Regions from separate parts of the Streptosporangium sp. G12 genome, predicted to be linked through region 2. Evidence: riboswitches for the same ligand, from Rfam matches in the RefSeq annotation. Region 2 holds a riboswitch; the other holds the start of a gene.
What was found. A riboswitch is a leader RNA that binds a small molecule or an ion and turns the genes downstream of it on or off. The one in region 2 is predicted to bind cobalamin.
Positions count from the first base shown of each region.

Region 1: another riboswitch for cobalamin. It lies ahead of metE (5-methyltetrahydropteroyltriglutamate--homocysteine S-methyltransferase); the one in region 2 lies ahead of ACVCAG_RS24070 (CbtB domain-containing protein).

Region 1 covers NZ_JBRIQO010000027.1:109,243-112,851, forward strand. The annotation lists gene metE (5-methyltetrahydropteroyltriglutamate--homocysteine S-methyltransferase) at 1-1,768, opposite strand, end outside; cobalamin riboswitch at 1,879-2,089, opposite strand; gene ACVCAG_RS35125 (NrtR DNA-binding winged helix domain-containing protein) at 2,275-3,009, shown strand; gene ACVCAG_RS35130 (hypothetical protein) at 3,316-3,609, opposite strand, start outside.
Region 2 covers NZ_JBRIQO010000016.1:30,583-34,191, forward strand. The annotation lists gene ACVCAG_RS24060 (histidine phosphatase family protein) at 1-434, opposite strand, end outside; gene ACVCAG_RS24065 (CbtA family protein) at 431-1,168, opposite strand; gene ACVCAG_RS24070 (CbtB domain-containing protein) at 1,176-1,370, opposite strand; adenosylcobalamin (AdoCbl) riboswitch at 1,388-1,521, opposite strand; gene dop (depupylase/deamidase Dop) at 1,646-3,163, opposite strand; gene ACVCAG_RS24080 (acyltransferase family protein) at 3,251-3,609, opposite strand, start outside.

The DNA of each region.
Region 1 (3,609 bases), on a different contig from region 2:
GCAGCGCGGGCTCGTCGACCTGGATGATCCTGATGCCCGCCGCCTCAAGATCGCGGATCTCGTCGCGCAACGCCAGCGCCACCTGCCTGGCGGTCTCGCCCAGTGGCTGGTCGTCGCGGACGAACGACCAGGCCAGCATGGTCACCGGGCCGGTGAGCATGCCCTTGACCGGCTTCTTCGTCCGCGACTGCGCGTAGGAGGCCCAGCGCACCGTCATCGGCTCGGGACGGGAGACGTCGCCGAACAGGATCGGCGGGCGGACGTAGCGGCTGCCGTACGACTGCACCCAGCCGTGCTCGGTGGCGGCGTAGCCCTCCAGCATCTCGGCGAAGTACTGGACCATGTCGTTGCGCTCGGGCTCGCCGTGCACCAGCACGTCCAGGCCGATGTCCTCCTGCAGCGCGATGACGCGGTCGATCTCGGCCTCCATCCTGCGCTCGTACCCGGCCCTGTCGATGTCGCCCGAGCGCATGGCGGCGCGGGCCTGGCGCACCTCGCCGGTCTGTGGGAAGGAGCCGATGGTGGTGGTGGCCAGCGGCGGCAGGCCCAGGTCGGCGTTCTGCACGGCGAGCCGCTCGGCGTGCGGGGCGCGCGGGCTGCCCTCGCCCAGGGCATCCAGCCTGGCTCGCACCCGGGGGTTGAGGAACCGCTCGACGGTCCTCTCCCCCGCGACGACCTCCTCGCCGTTCAGCGCCCGGCCGATCCGTACGACCTCGTCGACCTTCTGCCTGGCGAAGGCCAGCCGCTCGCGCAGCCGCGGGTCCAGCGAGGTCTCGGCGTCCAGGTCGAGCGGGACGTGCAGCAGCGAGCAGGAGGTGCTCACCACCAGCCGGTCGCTCAGGCCGAGCAGCGCGGCGCAGGTCGCCAGCGCCTTCGCGATGTCGGTACGCCAGACGTTGCGGCCGTCGACGACCCCGGCGACGAGGGTCTTGCCGGGCAGCCCACCGGCGGCGGCCAGCGCCTCCAGGTTGCCGGGCGCCGAGACGAAGTCCAGGCCGACGGCCTCGACCCGGCTGCGGGCCAGGATCTCCAGTGCGGGCCCGATCTCGCCGAAGTAGGTGGCCACCAGCAGCCGGGGGCGGCTGCTGAGCTCCCCCAGCCGCGCGTAGGCCCGGCGCAGCGCGGCCAGCTCCTCCTCCGTATGGTCGGCGGCCAGTACCGGCTCGTCCAGCTGCACCTCGGCCACCCCCGCCGCGGCCATCCGCTCCAGCAGCTCGGCGTAGGTCTCCAGCAGGCCGTCCAGCAGCCGCAACGGCGCGAAGCCGGGCTCGGTGGACTTGGCCAGCAGCAGGAACGACAGCGGCCCGACCAGCACCGGCCGGGTCTCGACGCCCAGCCGCCGCGCTTCGGCGTACTCGGCCAGCGGCTTGCTCCAGTCGAGCCGGAACCGGGTCTCGGGGCCCACTTCCGGAACCAGGTAGTGGTAGTTGGTGTCGAACCACTTGGTCATCTCCAGCGGTGCGACCCCCTCGGCGCCGCGGGCCATCGCGAAGTACGGGTCCGCGGCCCCGGAAAACCGCTCGGGCACCGCGCCCACCATGACGGTGGTGTCCAGCACGTGGTCATACAAGGAGAAGGTGTTGGACGGCACCGCGTCCAGCCCCGCCTCCGACAGCTCCCGCCACACTCCTTGCCGCAACCCGGCGGCCGTCTCCTGCAAGCCGGCGGCGTCGACCCGCCCGGCCCAGTGATCCTCCGTCGCCCGCTTCACCTCGCGACGGCCCCCGATACGGGGATAACCCAAAACGGTCGTGGTGACCTTGCTCATGGCGTCCTTCCCTCGGCTCATGCCATGCCGACCCACGGCCACACGGAAGGAACACCCAGGAAAAACCCATCCCAGGCCCTCCCACGAGACCACGGATCACCGCACACCGGACGGCGCACGAGCGGCTGGCAGGTCTTCGGACTCGCGGGCATCACACACACTCCTACTGACCGTCGCTTCCCAGATGACACGCACCCAGTGCCGATGACGGCGTTCGTTCCCACTCACCGCTGCGGGGCAGTCCCGGAATCACACCGGGTTCCCTCTTACGACTCCCGACACCAACACGGCACCGGGAGAACCAACCGCGCCACGAGCATAACCCGCCCCCACCCCCACCGGACCGGGACGCCACCCAGCGGATCGATGAGGCAGGGATCACCTTCGATCACCCGGCCGCGCGCTCATCCCCATCAGCGTGAAGTAACCCTCAGCGGACCGTGGCTGTCTAGAACTAACCATTGCGCTACTTTCTGTCAAAGTGACAGAAATCTAATGTCGCCTCCATGAGCGATGACCGATGGGAGCCACCAGCCGTCCTGCTCGCCGTTGACCTGGTGATCCTTACCTTGCGCGAATCGCGCCTGCACGTGCTCCTCGTCGAGCGTGGCATCGAGCCGTGCAAGAGTGCCCAAGCTCTGCCAGGCGGCTTCCTTCAGCATTCGGGAGAGAGCCTCATCGAGGCGGCTCACCGGGAGCTGGCGGAGGAGGCCGACCTGGATGTCGAGACACTCCGCCTTGAGCAACTCGGCGTCTATGACGACCCTGGCCGTGACCCTCGCGGCCGGGTGGTGAGCGTTGCCTATCTGGCCATCGCCCCTCGGCTGCCCGAGCCGATCGCCGGGACCGACGCCGCCCGCGCAGGCTGGCAATCCACCGACCGGGTGCTTTCCGGAGCGTTGAAGCTCGCTTTCGACCACCGGCACATCGTCGCGGACGGCGTCGAGCGCGCCCGCGTCAAGCTTGAGCATTCCGCACTCGCCACAGCCTTCTGCAGGCCGACCTTCACGATCACCGATCTCCAGGACGTGTACGAGGCGGTATGGGGGATGCCACTCGACCCCCGCAACTTCTACCGCAAGGTCCAGAAGACCGAGGGCTTCATCGTCTCTGCCGGTTCGGCACGGAAGGCCGCGACCGGACGACCGGCTCGGCTGTTCAAAGCCGGCCCTCGCGACGTTCTGAACCCCCCGATGATCCGGCCCACCGACTCGCCAAACGGAAAGGAACCAACGCAGTGAGCCTCGTCGTGATCCTCACCGCACGTGTCACCGCCTATGCGGAGCTGCGTGACTTACTGACACTTTCGTGTCGCGACCGCTGACGCTCTCGTGACGCGGTCACTGACATCTGATGTCGCAGCCCGCTGACACTATTGCTAACTGCCATGAGAGTGTCAGCGTGCGGGCGTCCGGCTCGTCGTGCCTGATGTTCGATTCTTCGACGGCTCGGGGTGGGCTGCGGTGGCCCGTCGTGATCCTGCGGCACCCCCGCCCCCTCGTGTGAGGGGGCGGGGGCGCACTGTGCGGGGCCCTCAGGTTTGATCGTCAGGGCTGGTCATGGAGCTGGGTGCGGGTGGCTTCGGCTTGCTCGGTGATGGTGGCCAGGACGGGGGCCGGGACGTTCTTGTCGGCGAAGGTGTCCACGAGCTGGCCCAGGACGGTGTCGGCCTGCTTGAGGTCACCGGCGCGGGCGTGGGCGCGGGCAAGGCGGCGCATGGTCTCGTTCAGGGTGATGTTGTCGACGCCGGCGTCGGTGCCGGAGTCCAGGGTGGTCTCCACGACCGCACCGAGCTGTTCGATGCTGGTGTCGGTGTCGGCGGGACGGACTTCGACACCGCC
Region 2 (3,609 bases):
ACCGCCGGGTGGGTGACCGCGACGGCCCTGCCGGGGGCGCGGACGGCGAGCCAGCCGGACACCCTGGCCAGGAGCGCGGTGACCGGCTCCCCGCCGTGCGGCGCCGCGCCGGGGTCGCCGAGCCAGGAGGCGAGCGCCTCGGGTTCCGCGGCCTCGACCTCGCCGAGCGTCATCCCGCTCCAGCGGCCGTAGTCGCAGTCGGCCAGCAGCGGGTCGTGCTCGGCCCGCAGGCCGAGCGCCGCCGCCGTCTGGACGCAGCGCAGTTCGGCGGGGCAGGCCGCGGGACCCGGGCCGAGGTCCCGCGCCATCCCCTCGGCCCGGCGCAGGCCGCGTTCGTCGAGTGGTTCGTCACCCGGGAACGCGGCCCGTACCGTCGCCGAGGTGGAGGCGTGGCAGACCAGGAGCAGGCGGGTGACCCCCGAGGGGGTCGTCACACCGGGCCGCGCCTGCGGGCGGCGAAGGCGAACAGCGCGCCGACGCCGGCCCAGAAGACCACCTGGGTCCCCATGGAGGCGACCCGGAAGTCCCACAGGAGGTCGGCGGGGAAGCCCCGGGGCACCTCCGAGATCTTCGGCATGAGGATCCAGGCCGCGACGACGGGGACCAGGAAGGTGGCACCCGCCGACAGCCAGCGCACCCACGGTTCGCTCCGCGAGGCGTAGCGGTGGGCGGCGGTGCCGGCGGCGACCGCGAGGATCCCGATGACCACCGCGACCAGGTAGAGCACGGTGCGCCGGCCGATGGTCTCCGGGTCACCGACGGCCGGCGGGTTGGCGGGATATTTCATGAACGGGATGAGGACGATGGCGATGAACGCCGCGGCTGCGAGGGTGACCGCGAGCACCGGCTCCGATCGGGGTCCCGCCCGGCCGCGTACGGCCGCGTAGACGAGGGAGAACAGGCCCCCGACCGCCAGGCCGTACAGGCCGAGGGCGAGGAAGAGCCCGAAGCGCTGCCCGCCCCTGCTGACCAGGGCCTCCTCGTCGTGGGAGTGGGCCGCTGCCCCGGTGTCGTCGTGTGATCCGGCCGGGGAGGCGGCCGCGGCCGCCTCCTCCAGCGCGATGGCCTGGTCGATGCGCGGTTCGCCGACGGTGTAGGCGAAGACGGCCGCGAGCAGCCCTGCGAGCAGTCCGACGACGAGGCCCCGGACGATGAGTTTGGTGATCACCTGTGGCTCAGTGGCACGGCACGCCGAGCAGGTGACGCCCGTCGTGCATGAGTTCGTGCAGGTAGTTCCCCGCCTGTGAGATCGCTCCCTGGTCGAAGGTGACCAGGTAGGCGAGGAGCAGCAGCACCGGTACGGCGAGCAGCCAGCGGGTGAGCGAGGGCCATGGGATGGGCTGGGTGTGCGGTGCCGAGATCTGGCTCACGGCCACCTCCTCCGGGATTGACGCGTCCCTTTTCGTAGGTCGGTGGCGGCCGAGTGTGACCTGGCTTCCGGCTTCTGAGAGCCGGTTACAGTGGCGCGACCGCACCGGAGTTTCACCGGATTTCCCTCGCACCGCCACAAAACACCCGGAACGTATCCCGGTTCTCCGTCCCCCGTCAATCCGGGTGTCCGGTTTGACGGGCTCGGGCCGTCACGGGGTCCGGGCATGACGAGGGGGGAGGTGGCCAGGCCTGGCCACCTCCCCCCTCGCGGGAGTCACTGCTCGCCGGTCAGCGCCGTCACCAGCTCCGCGGCGGTACGGCAGCGGTCGAACAGCTCGCCCACGTGGGCCTTGGTGCCGCGCAGCGGCTCAAGGGTGGGGACGCGCTGCAGCGACTCACGGCCGGGGATGTCGAAGATGACCGAGTCCCAGGAGGCCGCGGCCACCGACTCGCTGTACTGGCTCAGGCAGCGGCCGCGGAAGTAGGCCCGGGTGTCGTTGGGCGGCACCTCGATGGCCCGCTGGACCTCTTCCTCGGTGACCAGGCGCTGCATGCGGCCCCGGGCGACCAGCCGGTTGTAGAGCCCCCGGTCGGGGCGGATGTCGGAGTACTGGAGGTCGACGAGCTGTAGGCGCGGGTGCGACCAGGGAAGGCCGTCACGGGTGCGGTAGCCCTCCAGGAGCTCCAGCTTGGCCACCCAGTCGAGCTCCCTGGACAGCTGCATCGGGTCCTCGGCCAGGCGGGTGAGGACCGACTCCCAGCGCTCCAGGATGTCCTTGGTGGGCTCGTCCAGGCCGTTGGCGCTGCGCTCCTCGGCGTACTTGCGGGCGAGCTCCAGGTATTCCATCTGCAACTGCACCGCGGTCAGCTTGCGGCCGTCGCGCATGGAGATCTCGTACTTGAGCGTGGGGTCGTGCGAGACCGCGCGCAGGGCCTGGACGGGGTTGTCCACGGCCAGGTCGCGGGTGAAGTAGTTGTCCTCGATCATGGCCAGGACGAGCGCGGTCGACCCCAGCTTCAGGTAGGTCGAGATCTCCGACATGTTGGCGTCGCCGATGATGACGTGCAGGCGGCGGTATTTCTCCGGGTCGGCGTGGGGCTCGTCCCGGGTGTTGATGATCGGCCTCTTGAGCGTCGTCTCCAGGCCCACCTCGACCTCGAAGAAGTCGGCCCGCTGGCTGATCTGGAAGCCCTCGCCCCGGGAGTCCTGGCCGATGCCGACCTTGCCCGCGCCGGTGACGACCTGCCGGGAGACGAAGAACGGCGTCAGGTGCCTGACGATGTCGGCGAACGAGGTGGCCCGGCGCATGAGGTAGTTCTCATGGCAGCCGTAGGAGGCGCCCTTGTTGTCGGTGTTGTTCTTGTAGAGCTGGATCGGGGCGTTGGCCGGCATCGCCGAGGCGCGGACCGCCGCGTCGTGCATCACCCGCTCGCCCGCCTTGTCCCAGATCACCGCCGCCCTGGGATTGGTGCACTCGGGCGTGGAGTATTCGGGGTGGGCGTGGTCGACGTACAGCCGGGCCCCGTTGGTGAGGATCACGTTCGCCAGGCCGAGGTCCTCGTCGGTCAGCTGGCTCTGGTCGGCCACCTCCCGCGCGAGGTCGAACCCCCGTGCGTCCCGCAGCGGGTTCTCCTCCTCGAAGTCCCATCGCGCGCGCCGAGCCCTCGCGGCCGAGGCCGCCAGATAGGCGTTCACGACCTGAGAGGAGGTCACCATCGCGTTGGCCCCCGGCTGTCCGGGCACGGAGATGCCGTACTCGGTCTCGATGCCCATCACCCGCCGTACCGTCATGCGCACCCTCTGTTCGTCAGGGACTGATTCTCTCCGTGGTATCTATTCCCGACCCTAGACCCTTCACTATGCCCGGTGGTCGGACAGTTATGGCACCGAAGCCTTTTCGCCCGTTGCGAGGGGGATCGAGGAGAGCGCGGGGAGCTGTGACGGGGACGGGGATGCGGCCCTTCTCCGCCTCCTGGACTTGACGAACTCCTGAAGCGGGCGCTCGGCCAACCGGTACACCAGGTAGGAGAACGCCATCGCGGCCAGCACGGTGACCAGCGCGGTCAGCGGGGGCGGCAGCACGTCCCGCAGGGCGGGGACGATCAGGACCGCGGCCGGGGTGTGGAACAGGTAGAGCGGGTAGGTGAGCGCGCCCAGGACGACCAGGCCGCGCCAGCGCAGCCACCCCAGCCAGCCGAGCGCCACCATCGCCATGAGCACGTAGAAGCCGATCACGG